DNA from 3 places in the Streptomyces sp. NPDC051214 genome. Region 3 is predicted to be linked to each of the others. Evidence: riboswitches for the same ligand, from Rfam matches in the RefSeq annotation. Region 3 holds a riboswitch; each other region holds the start of a gene.
What was found. A riboswitch is a leader RNA that binds a small molecule or an ion and turns the genes downstream of it on or off. The one in region 3 is predicted to bind thiamine pyrophosphate.
Positions count from the first base shown of each region.

Region 1 (5,004 bases), on a different contig from region 3:
TCGTCAAGGAGCCGCGCGCAGAACTCCGTCGCGAACTCGATGCCAATGGAGCGTACAGCCGCCGGATCGTCTTTGGCTGTGAGGATGCGCTCTTTGAGCGCCGGGGGGAAGGAAGCGTTGCTGAGCTGGGGCAGCCGCTCCAGCATGCGCACGTTCGTCACCGGCATGATCTCCGGGATGATCGGAGTCGAACAGCCCGCGGCCTCGACCCGGTCGCGCAGGCGCAGATACTCCTCCGGGTAGAAGAACATCTGTGTGATCGCGTAGTCGGCGCCGGCGCGGCACTTGTCGACGAAGTGCCGGACGTCGGTGTCCCATTCCTCCGAGCGCGGGTGCATCGCGGGGAAGGCCGCGACGCCCACGCAGAAGTCACCCGACTCCTTGATCAGCTGGACCAGTTCGGCGGCGTACGTCAGGCCCTCGGGGTGCTTGACCCAGTCCGCGAGGGGGTCGCCGGGCGGGTCGCCGCGGACCGCGAGCATGTTCCTGATGCCCGCGTCCGCGTACTGCCCGATGATGTTGCGCAGCTCGGCCACGGAGTGGTCGACCGCGGTGAGGTGGGCGACCGGCGTGAGCGTCGAGTCGGCGACGATCTGCTGCGTCTCCTTGACCGTGCCCGCACGCGTGGACCCACCCGCTCCGTACGTCACGGAGACGAAGCTGGGGGCCACCGCCTCGACCCGGCGCAGGGCGTTCCACAGGTTGCGCTCGCCCTTCGGGGTCTTCGGCGCCGAGAACTCGAACGAGTACGTCGTCTTGCCGGTCGCGAGCATGTCGCGCACGGTGCGTGCGCGATCAGTTCTGGTGGAAGCAGTGCCTAGGGCCATACGGGCAGGTTAGCTACGGGGCACCGCTACCGGCCAATCCCCGTCCACCCTGCGGACAGCGTCGCCGAAGGTTGGCCGAAGATCGCCGATCAGGCCGTACGCAGCCGCTTCGCGAAGTCGGCGGCCGCGGCGCCCGGATCGTCCGCCTCCGTGATCGCGCGTACGACGACGACCCGGCGGGCGCCCGCTTCGAGCACCTCGTCGAGGTTGCCCCCGTCGATGCCGCCGATGGCGAACCACGGGCGGTCGGTGCCCAGGGAGGCCGTGTACCGGACGAGGTCGAGTCCGGGGGCGTGCCGGCCGGGCTTGGTGGGGGTCGGCCAGCAGGGCCCGGTGCAGAAGTAGTCCACGCCGTCCTGCGTCGCCGCGGCGGCCGCCTCGGTGTCGGCGTGCGTGGAGCGGCCGATGAGGACGTCCTGGCCGAGGACGGCGCGGGCCGCGGGGACGGGCAGGTCGCCCTGGCCCAGGTGCAGCACGTCGGCGCCGATGGCGTGCGCGACGTCCGCGCGGTCGTTCACCGCGAGGAGCTTGCCGTGGCGGCGGGCCGCGTCGGCGAAGACCTGGAGGTGGTCGAGCTCCTCGGCCGCCTCCATGCCCTTGTCGCGCAGCTGCACGATGTCGACGCCGCCGGCGAGGACGGCGTCGAGGAACTCGGGGAGGTCTCCCTGGCGCTTGCGGGCGTCCACACACAGGTAGAGGCGTGCGTCGGCGAGCTGCTCGCGGGCAGGCTTGGCGGCCATGGAAAGGTCCCCCCGGTCGTCGGTGGCCTACGGGCCGCGTGTCCCCGGGGGACCCACGGCCCGTACGCAACGGTTTTCCGTATCGGTCAGACGGCGAGCGCCTGGGCGCGGCGCTTCACCTCCGTGCCGCGATTCTCGCTCAGGGCCTGCGCGGGGGTGCCGGGCAGGGTCGGGTCGGGAGTGAAGAGCCACTCCAGCATCTCTTCGTCGGAGAAGCCGTCGTCCTTCAGGAGCGTCAGGGTGCCGGTCAGGCCCTTGACGACCTTGTCGCCGTCGATGAAGGCGGCCGGCACCTGAAGCGCGCGGTTCTCACCACGGCGTACGGCGATCAGCTGGCCCTCCTTGACCAGCTGGCGCACACGCGTCACCTCGACGTCGAGCATTTCTGCGATGTCGGGAAGGTGGAGCCACTCGGGGACGAGAGCATCAGTCTTTGCGTCAATCTCGGTCACGGGAACAAGGGTATCGCCGGGCACCGACAGCGGCCGGTCAGAGGCCCCCGGTGACGGCGGCACCGCTACGCCAGCAGGGCCTTCTTCAGCGGAACCGCGGGGTCCGAGGCCAGCTCGGCGGAGATCCTGGCGCCCGCCTCGATCAGCTTGCGGCCCTGCGCCAGGTCCCTGGGGCGGCCCACCGCGAGAAGGGCCACCAGAGCCCCCTGCCGCAGCCAGCACACGCTCCAGGCCGCGCCCGAAGGGTCGCCGCGCCACACCAGCTCGTCGGCGGACGCGTGATGGCCCGCGTACTGGACGAAGCGGCCGAACTGCTCCGACCAGAAGTACGGGACGGGGTCGTACGCCGAAGGGGTCTCGCCGATGATGTTCGCCGCCACCGTGCGGGGGCCCTGGAGCGCGTTGTCCCAGTGGTGGACGAGAAGACGCTCGCCGTACCGCCCCGAGGGGAAGGAGGAGCAGTCGCCGACCGCGTACACATCGGGTTCCGACGTCCTCAGGTGGTCGTCGGCGAGGATCTCCCGGTGGGCGCCCAGGGTGATGCCGGAGTCCGCGAGCCATCCCGTGGCGGGGCGTGCGCCGATGCCGACGACGACCGCGTCCGCGGGCAGCCGGGTGCCGTCGGCCAGGTGGACGCTGCCGGGCTCGACGCGGTCCACGCGCGCGTGGGTGCGCAGTTCGGCTCCGGAGTCGGCGTACCAGGCCGTCATCGGGGCGGCGACCTCCGCGGGCAGCGCCCCGGCGAGCGGACGCTCCGCGGCCTCGACGACGGTGACCGGGCAGCCCGCCTCGCGTGCCGCGGTCGCGAACTCGGCGCCGATCCAGCCCGCGCCGACGACCACGATGCGGTGCTGCTCGGCGAGCACGGGGCGCAGCCGCTCGGCGTCGTCGAGCGTGCGCAGCAGATGGACGCCGCGGACTCCGGAGACCCCTGGGAGCGTGATCGGTTCGGCCCCGGTGGCGATGACCAGTGCGTCATACGGCACCGGCCCCGACGCGGTGTCCAGTTCGTGGTCGGCCGGGCGGACCCCCGTGACCTCGTGGCCCAGGCTCAGCTCGATGCCGAGCGCCTCGAAGTCGACGTCGAAGGCGGAGCCCTCCGCCTTGCCGAGGAGCACGGCCTTGGACAACGGCGGTCTGTCGTACGGCTGGTGGGGCTCCGCGCCGATCAGGGTGACCGCGCCGGCGAACCCCTGCTCGCGCAGGGCCACGGCGGTCTGCACCCCGGCCATCCCCGCGCCCACGACGACGACCCGGCGCTCTTCCTGCCTCCGATGCTCACTCACCCGATCACTCTAGGACGGCGGACGAGGCGTGCCTCAGGGCGCGACGGCGAGATCTCTGACACACCGTCACTGCCCGTGACCGCGGAGCTGCCCTACCTGGCCCGGGGCACCAAGGGCTAGGGTTGCCGTGCAGAGCACTCGCGGGAGCCCGGACGTACCGGGCTGAGAGGGAGGCTGGACGGCCTCCGACCGTACGAACCTGATCCGGGTCATGCCGGCGAAGGGAGGGGCTGGACACCCATGCATCCACGAACACCACCCCGTACGACGCACACGACCGACGTCCTGGTCGTCGGGGGCGGCATCATCGGCCTGGTCACGGCTTGGCGGGCGGCGCAGCGCGGCCTGACCGTCGCGGTCGTGGACCCCGAGCCCGGCGGCGGCGCGGCGCAGGTCGCCGCGGGCATGCTGGCCGCCGTCACCGAGCTGCACTACGGGGAGCAGACGCTGCTCGGCCTGAATCTGGCCTCCGCGCGGCGCTATCCCGACTTCGCGGCGGAGCTGGCGGAGGCGAGCGGCCGTGATCTCGGCTACCGCGCGTGCGGCACGCTCGCCGTCGCCCTTGACTCCGACGACCGGGCCCACCTGCGGGAGCTGCACACCCTGCAGCAGCAGTCGGGGCTCGCCTCGGAGTGGCTGAGCGGCCGCGAGTGCCGCCGCCTCGAACCGATGCTCGCGCCGGGCGTCCGGGGCGGCCTCCGGGTCGACGGCGATCACCAGGTCGACCCGCGCAGGCTCGCCGCGGCGCTCCTGGTGGCCTGTGAGCGGGCCGGCGTGGTCTTCCACCACGCGTGGGCGGAGCGCCTCTCGGTGACGGGTGACCGGGCCACCGGAGTCGTCCTCGCCGACGGCACCGCCCTGGAGGCCGGCCAGACCGTGCTCGCCGCGGGCAGCCTCAGCGGGCGCCTCGCCGGGGTCCCGGAGGGCGTCCTGCCGCCCGTGCGCCCCGTGAAGGGCCAGGTGCTGCGGCTCACGGTGCCGCAGCGTCTCGCGCCGTTCCTGAGCCGCACCGTGCGCGCCGTGGTGCGCGGCAGCCACGTCTACCTGGTGCCGCGCGAGAACGGCGAGCTCGTCGTCGGCGCGACCAGCGAGGAGCTCGGCTGGGACACGACGGTCACAGCCGGCGGCGTGTACGAGCTGCTTCGGGACGCCCACGAGCTCGTGCCCGGCATCACGGAGCTGCCGCTGACGGAGACCCGCGCGGGCCTGCGCCCCGGCTCCCCCGACAACGCGCCGCTGCTCGGCCCGACCGCGCTCCCCGGCCTGCAGCTGGCCACCGGGCACTACCGCAACGGCGTCCTCCTGACGCCCGTCACCGGCGACGTGCTCGCGCACTCCCTGACCACCGGGGAACTGCCGGACGAGGCACGGGGGTTCACCCCCCTGCGTTTCGTCCGCGACCCCCACACGCAGCGCTTCCTGGAGCAGCCCGCATGACTCTCCCGTCCGACACAGCCGTCACCGCCGTCTCCGTGAACGGAGAAGCACGCGACGTGGCCGCGGGCACCACGCTCGAAGCCCTCGTCGCCACCCTGACCGCGGCCCCGTCCGGGGTCGCCGCCGCGCTCAACGAAACCGTCGTCCCGCGCGCGCGGTGGTCCACCACCCCGCTCGCCGACGGGGACCGCGTCGAGGTCCTCACCGCCGTCCAAGGAGGCTGAACCGACATGGCAGACGACCCCTTCGTCATCGGCGGGCT
Region 1 covers NZ_JBFBAT010000009.1:206,998-212,001, forward strand. Annotated here, with positions in the region: gene metF (methylenetetrahydrofolate reductase [NAD(P)H]) at 1-827, opposite strand, end outside; gene thiE (thiamine phosphate synthase) at 917-1,567, opposite strand; gene AB0M70_RS24595 (Rv2175c family DNA-binding protein) at 1,654-2,019, opposite strand; gene AB0M70_RS24600 (FAD-dependent oxidoreductase) at 2,085-3,251, opposite strand; TPP riboswitch at 3,436-3,548, shown strand; gene thiO (glycine oxidase ThiO) at 3,546-4,742, shown strand; gene thiS (sulfur carrier protein ThiS) at 4,739-4,966, shown strand; gene AB0M70_RS24615 (thiazole synthase) at 4,973-5,004, shown strand, end outside.
Region 1: another riboswitch for thiamine pyrophosphate. It lies ahead of thiO (glycine oxidase ThiO); the one in region 3 lies ahead of AB0M70_RS28585 (thiamine ABC transporter substrate-binding protein).

Region 2 (5,004 bases), on a different contig from region 3:
ACCGCCCTGCGCAACGGCGCCACGTCGCTCCAGGCCGGTGCGCACGGAGAGTGGAACGAGGAGGTGGTTCGTGCCAGGGAAGCCTGGGGCGAAGCACTGATGGAGCGCGGCGTCCTGCCGTTCCTGCGGGAGGCGCTCGCGGACCCGGGGGCGGCGCACGCGGCGCGTACACCGTCGTCGGACCCGGGCAGCCGCATGCCTCAACTCGGCTACAACAGGCCGGGGTTCAGCAGCCCGGAGGGCGGCCCGGCGGCGGGACCGCGCCCGAGCTTCTCCAGCCCGGACTTCTCGAGCCCGGACTTCGGCGGCCCCGACCACAAGCCGGAGTAGGACGCGACAAGCCGGAGTAGGACGCGACGCTGCTTCGGGCGGGCGCGATGCCCGCCCGAAGCGCGACGCGCACCCTGCCTCAGTCGGCGATGGGCAGGTAGACGCGGTTTCCTGCTGCCGCGAACTCCTTGGACTTCTGGTCCATGCCCGCCGCGATCTCGTCCTGCGTGCCGCCGTGCTCACGCCGGATGTCATGCGAGATCTTCATGCTGCAGAACTTCGGCCCGCACATCGAGCAGAAGTGGGCCGTCTTCGCGGGCTCCGCCGGCAGTGTCTCGTCGTGGAACTCCCTTGCCGTGACCGGGTCGAGGGCCAGGTTGAACTGGTCCTCCCAGCGGAACTCGAAGCGGGCGTCCGAGAGCGCGTCGTCCCAGTCCTGCGCGCCAGGGTGCCCCTTGGCGAGGTCTGCCGCGTGGGCCGCGATCTTGTACGTGATGACGCCGGTCTTCACGTCGTCCCGGTTGGGCAGGCCCAGGTGCTCCTTGGGCGTGACGTAGCAGAGCATCGCCGTGCCCCACCAGCCGATCATCGCGGCGCCGATGCCGGAGGTGATGTGGTCGTACGCGGGCGCGATGTCGGTGGTCAGCGGGCCGAGCGTGTAGAACGGCGCCTCCTCGCAGATCTCCTGCTGAAGGTCGATGTTCTCCTTGATCTTGTGCATCGGGACGTGTCCCGGGCCCTCGATCATGGTCTGTACGTGATGACGCTTGGCGATCGTGTTGAGTTCCCCGAGGGTGCGCAACTCGGCGAACTGCGCCTCGTCGTTGGCGTCCGCGATCGAACCGGGCCGCAGCCCGTCGCCGAGGGAGTACGTCACGTCGTACGAGGCGAGGATCTCGCAGAGCTCCTCGAAGTTCTCGTAGAGGAAGCTCTCCTTGTGGTGCGCGAGGCACCAGGCCGCCATGATCGAGCCGCCGCGCGAGACGATGCCGGTCTTGCGGTTGGCGGTCAGCGGGACGTACGGGAGGCGCACGCCCGCGTGCACCGTCATGTAGTCCACGCCCTGCTCGGCCTGCTCGATGACCGTGTCCTTGTAGATCTCCCAGGTCAGCGCCTCGGCCTGGCCGTCGACCTTCTCCAGGGCCTGGTAGAGCGGCACGGTGCCGATGGGCACGGGGGAGTTGCGCAGGACCCATTCGCGGGTGGTGTGGATGTTGCGCCCGGTGGAAAGGTCCATGACCGTGTCGGCGCCCCACTTGGTCGCCCACGTCATCTTGTCCACCTCCTCCTCGATGGAGGAGGTGACCGCGGAGTTGCCGATGTTGGCGTTCACCTTCACCAGGAACTTCTTGCCGATGATCATCGGCTCGATCTCCGGGTGGTTGACGTTGGCGGGGATCACCGCGCGGCCCGCGGCGACCTCCGCGCGCACGACCTCGGGATCGAGGTTCTCGCGGATCCCGATGAACTCCATCTCGGGCGTGATCTCGCCACGGCGGGCGTACGCGAGCTGCGTCACCGCCTGCCCCGCGCGCCCCCTGCGCGGCTGGCGCGGGCGGCCCGGGAAGACCGCGTCGAGGTTCTTCAGGCCGCCGCGGGGCGAGGTGTGCTTGATGCCGTCGTCCTCGGGACGGGGCGGGCGGCCGGTGTACTCCTCGGTGTCGCCGCGGGCGATGATCCAGTTCTCCCGGAGGGGCGCGAGGCCCCTGCGGACGTCGGTGTCGACGGATTCGTCGGTGTACGGCCCCGAAGTGTCGTACAGGGTCACGGCCTTGCCGTTGGTGAGGTGCACCTGGCGGACCGGCACCCGCAGATCGGGGCGCGAGCCCTCGACATACGCCTTGTGCCAGCCGATGGACTTCCCGGCCTCGTCGCCCTGGTTCTGCGTCGAGGCAGGCGTGCGTGCGTCCGATGTGGTCATGAGACCTACTCCCTACGCCGGCATTACCCGGTAACAGGTTCGGCGGTCGACGCAGCGAATCCCGTACTTCGTGCACTTCCTGTGCCGATTCGTACGGGGGTCAGCGCCCTCTCAGCCCGGTGCTCCGAGCTCCCGCGATTGCAAAGGTGGCTCCACGCTAGCGTCATGTCGGGCGCGCTGAACAGAGGGCCCCGTCCGTTCTTGCGATGATCGGGCAGTGACCACCACACAGCCGCCGTCCCAGCCGCCCGTCCCGAACCGTCCCCCGGACCCGCACGGGCACTCCCACAGCCATGGTCCGGCCGCGCCGGTTTCGAAGCATCTGCGCAAGGTCATCGCCGCCGTGCTGATTCCTTTCGCCACGGCAGTGCTCGTGGGCCTCGTGGTGCTGTGGCCCGGTGGCGCGCCGGGCCATGAGCGCACCGGAGTCGGCTTCGACCGGCAGACGCAGTCGGCCGACGTGACGAAGGTGCAGGAGCTGCCCTGCAAGGACGTGAACGCCTCGCAGACCCCTCCCAACGGCGACACCTCCACCGCCGAGGGGCAGTCCGCGGAGTCCCGCGCGAAGGGCGTCTGCAAGAAGGCGACGATCGAGGTGACCAGCGGCAAGGACAAGGGCCGCACCTTCACCGAGATCGTCCAGCCGGACTCACCACGGCAGTTGCGCGAGGGCCAGCAGGTGGTGGTCGCCTACGAGCCCACGGCCCCCGAGGCGTTGCAGTACTCGGTCACCGACGTGAACCGGAAGTTCCCCATGGCGCTGCTCGCCGGGATCTTCGCGCTCGTCGTCGTGGCGGTGGGACGGCTGCGCGGTGTCATGGCCCTGGTCGCGCTGGCGTTGAGCTTCCTGGTCCTGACGTTCTTCATCCTGCCCGCGATCCTGCAGGGCTCGAACCCGCTGGTCGTGGCGGTGATCGGGGCCAGCGCCATCATGCTGATCGCGCTCTATCTGTGCCATGGCCTGACGGCCCGTACGTCGGTCGCCGTCCTCGGCACGCTGATCTCTCTGCTCCTGATCGGGCTGCTCGGCTCGCTCTTCATCGGCTGGGCCTCACTGACCGGCAACACGGACGACAACACCGGCCTGATCCACGGTCTGTACCCGTCCATCGACATGAGCGGCCTGCTGCTCGCCGGCGTCATCATCGGCTCCCTCGGCGTACTCGACGACGTGACGGTGACGCAGACGTCCGCGGTCTGGGAACTGCATCAGGCCAATCCCACGATGGGCTGGCGCGGTCTGTACGGCGCCGCCATCCGCATCGGCCGCGACCACATCGCCTCGGTCGTCAACACCCTGGTCCTGGCCTACGCGGGCGCCGCGCTGCCCCTGCTGCTGCTCTTCTCCATCGCGCAGAGCAGCGTGGGCACGGTGGCCAACAGCGAGCTGGTGGCCGAGGAGATCGTGCGCACCCTGGTCGGCTCGATCGGCCTGGTCGCCTCGGTGCCGGTGACGACGGCGCTCGCGGCCCTGGTGGTCTCCGCCGACCGCACGGCATCCTCGAATCGGCCGGCGGCGAGCCGGCCGGTGCCCACGGCCGGACCCGTGAGCGGCGCCACCCCCGCCCCCAAGCAGAGCCGCGGCGGAAAGGGCCGCCGCCGCAAGGCCTGAGGCACGACGCCTGGGCCGCACCAATCGATGCCACGAAATGCACCAATCTGCCGTACGGCTGCGTCTCTTGGCTCACGGAGGGTCAGCCCGCGCTCTGCTCCTCGGCGAGGATCCGGTCCAGCGCCTCGTCCAGGTGCGTCTCGAAGTCGGCGAGCGCCCGCTCCTGCCCCAGCGGAACCAGCTTGTCCGTACGGTCGAGGAAGGCGAGCAGGGGCGGAATCCCCACCCGGAACAGCGCCTGGTCCGCGCCGACCTGGAGCCGGATGAGCGCCTCGTCGAGCAGCTCGGGATCGGTGGGGGCGATGTGCACGTCCCCGTCTCCGCACGCCCCGCCCACGCCGTCGACCAGCAGCTCGCGGCCGAAGGCCCAGGTGACGGGCGCGTCGCCGGGGAGGTGGAAGGTCAACCGGACGGCGTAAGGATCGCCGGTCTCATAACCCAGCTCCACCGGGATGCGAAACGACAGCTCCTCGGAAACGAGGAAGCTCATCATGACCTCTGCCTGGACCGACTCGCGCATCGCCCGCCTACCCCGTCGCTAAAGCTCGACTGGCCAGGAACCAACTCCCTGACACTCATGGCATCTTGCTTAACGTACACATCAGATCACAAGGAGTGAGTTTTCAGATGCTGATAGAGAAAGCAAGTGTCCTTAACAGCCTTCCGATCTCGCCCTGCAAACGCTCGGCCGCAGGTAGCAGGCGGTCCGACTGATAGGCCGGAACTGAAATCGCCATCGTCGCGGCCGTGTTACCCGCAGTGATCGGAATCGCGGCGCAGACCGTCCCCAGCGCGTACTCCTGACGCTCCACCACGGGCCGCATCCGGTCCATCGCGTCCAGGCGGCGGATGAAAGTGCGGTTGTCGCGGACCGAGTATCGAGTGATCGACTGCACCGGATAGCGGGAGAGGTGGTCCCGGCGCTGTTCGTCGTCGAGTTGGGCGAGCAGACATTGCCCGATCGCATGGGCGTGTCCGGTCTCGCGGAAGTCGGCCCACTCCTCCACCGCCGGATTCCCCGGCGTGTCCGCGACGGCCACGACCTCGATCTCGCCCTCGCGGTAGACGGCGAAGTACACCGGCACGCCGATGGCGTCCCGCCAGTGCTCCAGGGCCTCACCGATCATGCCGCGACGATTCTGCTGTGCTCCGCTCGCACTCAGCCGCTCGGCCGCCTCGCCGAGCACGAACACGCCCTTCT
Region 2 covers NZ_JBFBAT010000017.1:84,593-89,596, forward strand. Annotated here, with positions in the region: gene AB0M70_RS35485 (hypothetical protein) at 1-330, shown strand, start outside; gene thiC (phosphomethylpyrimidine synthase ThiC) at 410-2,191, opposite strand; TPP riboswitch at 2,184-2,337, opposite strand; gene AB0M70_RS35495 (YibE/F family protein) at 2,409-3,803, shown strand; gene AB0M70_RS35500 (SsgA family sporulation/cell division regulator) at 3,886-4,323, opposite strand; gene AB0M70_RS35505 (IclR family transcriptional regulator C-terminal domain-containing protein) at 4,427-5,004, opposite strand, start outside.
Region 2: another riboswitch for thiamine pyrophosphate. It lies ahead of thiC (phosphomethylpyrimidine synthase ThiC); the one in region 3 lies ahead of AB0M70_RS28585 (thiamine ABC transporter substrate-binding protein).

Region 3 (5,004 bases):
ACGGCGTCGATCGGCGGGACGAGGAACGCCCCGCCCTCCGCGGACGTCAGCTCCCTGAAGTACGCGAAGCCATAACCGCCAGGACCGCTCAGCGACCGCTCGATCAGCACGCCGAGCGGCAGCAGGATCAGTGCGGCGACCGTCAGCACGACCCCGCCGAGCAGGGCCCACTGCCCCGCGCCGCGCGGCCGCCTGGCCACGGCGGCGGCGTCGACCAACCGCAGCGCGCTCTCGCGCCGGCGCACGGTCCACGCATGCACGGCGAGGATCAGGCCGACGGCCGCGAACTGCACGATCGTCAGGACGGCGGCCGTCGACAGGTCGAGCAGCTGGGCGGTCTGTCGGTAGATCTCGACCTCGAGCGTCGAGTACGCGGGCCCGCCGAGGATCTGTACGACGCCGAAGGAGGTGAACGTGAACAGAAAGACCATGAGAGAGGCCGCGGCGACCGCGGGCCCGAGCGCGGGCAGCGTCACCGTCCGCCAGGCGGTCCACCGCGAGGCGCCGAGCATCCGCGCGGCCTCCTCCTGACGCGGGTCGAGCTGCGACCAGAGCCCGCCGACCGTCCGTACGACGACGGCGTAGTTGAAGAAGACGTGCGCGAGCAGAATGGCCCACACGGTCGTGTCGAGCCGTACGCCCCACATCTCGTCGAGCAGCCCGCCCCTGCCGAGCAGCGCGAGGAACGCCGTCCCGACGACGACCGTCGGCAGCACGAACGGCACCGTGACGGCCGCCCGCAGCACCTGCTTGCCCCTGAACTCGAAGCGCGCGAACACATACGCGCCGGGGAGCGCGATCAGCAGCGTGAGCGCGGTCGAGGCGAGCGCCTGCCAGGTGGTGAACCACAGCACGTGCCGCACGTCGGACTGCCCGATGACGTCGGCGATCCGCCCGAACTGCCACTGCCCGCCCACCTTCAGGCCGCGCGCGACGATCGCGGCGACCGGATAGGCGAAGAAGACCGCGAAGAAGGCGACGGGCACGGCCATCAGGCCGAGCCGCGCCGCACTCCCTCGCGCCAGCCCCGTACGGGACTGGCGTGACTTCTTTACTTCAGTACGAGCGAGGTCCACGACTTGACCCACTGCTCACGGTTGTCGGCGATCTTCTTCGGATCCATGGTCTGCGGGTCGTCGATCTTCACCCCGTGCTTGACGAACAGCTCGGGCAGCTCGACGTTCTCCCGCACCGGGTTCACGAACATGTTCAGCGGCATGTCGCCCTGGAACTTCTCGCCGATCAGGAAGTCGAGGAGCGCCTTGCCGCCCTTCTCGTTCTTGGCGTTGGCGAGCAGACCCGCGTACTCGACCTGCCGGAAGCAGGTGCCCTTCGCGACGCCGGTCGGCGCCTCCTTGGGCTGCGGCTTGGCGTAGAGCACCTCGACGGGCGGCGAGGAGGCGTACGAGACGACGAGCGGCCGGTCGCCCTTGGCCTTCTTGCCGCCGGCGGACCCGGAGAACTCCTCGTCGTAGGCCTGCTCCCAGCCGTCGACGACCTTGACGCCGTTGGCCTTGAGCTTCTTCCAGTAGCCCTGCCAGCCCCCGTCCCCGTACTCGGCGGCCGAGCCGAGCAGGAAACCGAGACCGGGAGAAGAGGTGGCGGCGTTCTCCGTCACCAGCAGATTCTTGTAGGCGGGCTTGGTCAGATCCCCGAGGGACTTCGGCGGCGCCAGCTTCTTGTCGGCGAAGTACTTCTTGTCGTAGTTGACGCAGATGTCGCCGCTGTCGACGGGCGTGACCCGGTGCTTGTCCCCGTCGACCCGGAACTCCGACTCGACCTTCTCCGAGCCCTTGGCCTCGTACGACTGGAAGAGGCCGTTGTCGAGCGCGCGTGAGAGCAGGGTGTTGTCGACGCCGAAGAAGACGTCTCCCTGCGGGTTGTCCTTCGTCAGGATCGCCTTGTTCACGGCGGCGCCCGCGTCCCCGTCCTTGAGGACGTCGACCTTGTAGCCGGAGCTCTTCTCGAACGCCTTCAGCACGTCCTTGGAGACACTGAAGGAGTCATGGCTGACCAGCGTGACGCGCTTGGAGTCGGCGGCCTTGTCGCCGCTGTCGGACGAGCCGCACGCGGAGAGCGCGACAAGTCCGATGGCCGCCGCGACCGCGGTGACCGTGACCTTCTTGGTGGTGCTCACTGAGTTCATTCCTCCTGGAGTGACCAGGAAGAGACGCGGCCCTGCCCGCGGACCGGAGGGTCCGCGGGCAGGGCGCAACAGCTTGAGTGGTGTCCGAACTTCCTACCCGGAATGACCCGGGCAAGGTTCAGAGGGTCTGCGGCCAACCTGTCCTTGGCTGCCGCACTCTCAGCGCTGTGGCGCTCCCCTGTCGGAATATGAAGATGTGTTCCGGCTATGAAGTTGCGTTCAGTTGTGTTCCGGCCAGACTAACGCTCGGAAGCGGCGAGCTGACCGCACGCCCCGTCGATCTCCTGGCCACGGGTGTCACGAACCGTGACAGGTACCCCATGAGCGGCGATGGCGTTCACGAAGGCCTTCTCGTCCTCCGGCCGCGATGCCGTCCACTTCGAGCCCGGCGTCGGGTTCAGCGGGATCAGGTTCACGTGGACGGGCTTGTTCTTGAGCAGCCGCCCGAGCCGGTCACCGCGCCAGGCGTGGTCGTTGATGTCCCGGATCAGCGCGTACTCGATGGAGAGGCGGCGCCCGGACTTGGCGGCGTACTCCCAGCCCGCCTCGAGCACCTCGCGCACGTTCCACCGCGTGTTGACGGGTACGAGGGTGTCGCGGAGCTCGTCGTCGGGCGCGTGCAGCGAGATGGCGAGCCGGCACTTGAAGCCCTCGTCGGCGAACCGGTGGATGGCGGGCACGAGCCCCACGGTCGACACGGTGATGCCACGCTGCGAAAGGCCGACGCCGTCCGGCTCGGGGTCGGTGAGCCTGCGAATGGCCCCGGTGACGCGGTTGTAGTTGGCGAGAGGCTCACCCATGCCCATAAAAACGATGTTGGAGAGCCGCGCGGGCCCACCCGGGATCTCCCCGTCCCGCAGCGCACGCATCCCGTCGACGATCTGATGCACGATCTCGGCGGTGGACAGGTTCCGGTCGAGCCCGGCCTGCCCCGTGGCGCAGAACGGACAGTTCATCCCGCACCCGGCCTGCGACGAGATGCACATCGTCACGCGGTCCGGGTAGCGCATGAGCACGGACTCGACGAGCGTGCCGTCGAACAGCCGCCACAGCGTCTTGCGGGTGGTGTCGTCGTCGCAGCTGATGTGCCGCACCACGGACATCAGCTCGGGAAGCAGCGCCTCTTGGAGCTTCGTGCGCGAACCGGCGGGAATGTCGGTCCACTGCTCCGGGTCGTGCGCGTACCGCGCGAAGTAGTGCTGCGAGAGCTGCTTGGCGCGAAACGGTTTCTCGCCGACAGCGGCAACGGCTTCCTTGCGCTCGGCGGGCGTGAGGTCAGCGAGATGCCGCGGCGGCTTCTTGGCTCCACGGGGCGCGACAAAGGTGAGTTCTCCGGGTACAGGCATGGTCCACCCAGTGTCGCAGACATACGGCAAGGGGCCCGCCGCCCTGTGGACGACGAGCCCCTGGTGTGCGAAGACGCAGGTCAGCCGGATCCTACGAAGATCACGAGGAGCAGCCAGACCACCGGTGCCGTCGGCAGCAGGGAGTCGAGGCGGTCCATGATGCCGCCGTGGCCCGGCAGCAGCGTGCCCATGTCCTTGATGCCGAGGTCACGCTTGATCATCGACTCGCCGAGGTCCCCGAGCGTCGCGCTCGCGGCGACCGCGAGGCCGATGAGCAGGCCCTGCCACCACGTGCCGCCGTCGATCAGGAACTCCATGCACAGCGCGCCCCCCGCCATCGCGAACGTCACCGCTCCGACCAGGCCCTCGCGGGTCTTGCCGGGGCTGATGCGCGGGGCGAGCTTGTGCTTGCCGAAGCGCCAGCCGATCGCGTACGCCCCGGTGTCGCTGACCACGGTCAGGAGCAGGAACGTGAGCACCCGCATCGCGCCGTCGTCGGCGGTGAGCATCATCGCCACGAACGTCGCGAGGAACGGGACGTAGAACGCCGCGAAGACGCCCGCCGTGACGTCCTTCAGATAGCCCTCGGGCGGCTCGGTCATCCGCCAGACGAGCACCGCGAGCGCGGTGAGCGCCATGGCGACCCAGGCGCCCTCGGGCCCGCGGACGTACCCGGCGACGACCATCGCGGCGCCGCCCACCGCCAGCGGGACCAGCGGCGCCTTGATCTCCTTGCGCTCCTGGAGCCGCGAGGTGAGTTCCCAGAGACCGACCACGACGGCGACCGCTATGACGCCGATGAAGACGGCCTTCACGATGAAGAGCGACGCGACGATCACCGCGCCGAGCCCCACGCCGACTCCTATGGCCGCCCCGAGATCACGGCCCGCGCTCTTCTTCTGCGGCGCTTGAGGCGCCTTGGGCGCTTGAGGCGCTCGCGGCGCCTCGGGGGCGGGCTGTGATGCGCTGGGCATGGGCTCCCGGGGTACTTCAGGCATGTCAGGCACGATGGGCATGGGCTGCGTCTCTGCTGGATACAGGGCGTCATGCGCATCGTACGCGGGACCTGCCGGGGCAGCCCCTTGAGCAGGGCCCTGGTCGGGCGGCCCCCAGTACCCGGCTCTGGGAGGCGCCCCCCAGGAAGAGTCGTTCACGGATCGGATTCCTCAGTCCTCAGACCACGAGCCCTCAGACCTCGAGCAGCTCGGCTTCCTTGTGCTTGAGCAGCTCGTCCACCTGAGCGACGTACTTCGCGGTGGTGTCGTCGAGCTCCTTCTCCGCGCGCCGGCCCTCGTCCTCGCCGATGTCGCCGTCCTTGATCGCCTTGTCGATCGCTTCCTTGGCCTTGCGGCGGATGGAGCGGATCGAGATCTTGGAGTCCTCGGCCTTGGTCTTGGCGACCTTGATGTACTCCTTGCGGCGGTCCTGCGTCAGCTCGGGGAACGTCACCCGGATGATGTTTCCGTCATTGCCGGGGTTGACGCCGAGGTCGGAGTCGCGGATCGCCTGCTC
Region 3 covers NZ_JBFBAT010000011.1:213,626-218,629, reverse strand. Annotated here, with positions in the region: gene AB0M70_RS28590 (iron ABC transporter permease) at 1-1,076, opposite strand, end outside; gene AB0M70_RS28585 (thiamine ABC transporter substrate-binding protein) at 1,052-2,146, opposite strand; TPP riboswitch at 2,219-2,336, opposite strand; gene rlmN (23S rRNA (adenine(2503)-C(2))-methyltransferase RlmN) at 2,386-3,492, opposite strand; gene AB0M70_RS28575 (phosphatidate cytidylyltransferase) at 3,573-4,646, opposite strand; gene frr (ribosome recycling factor) at 4,681-5,004, opposite strand, start outside.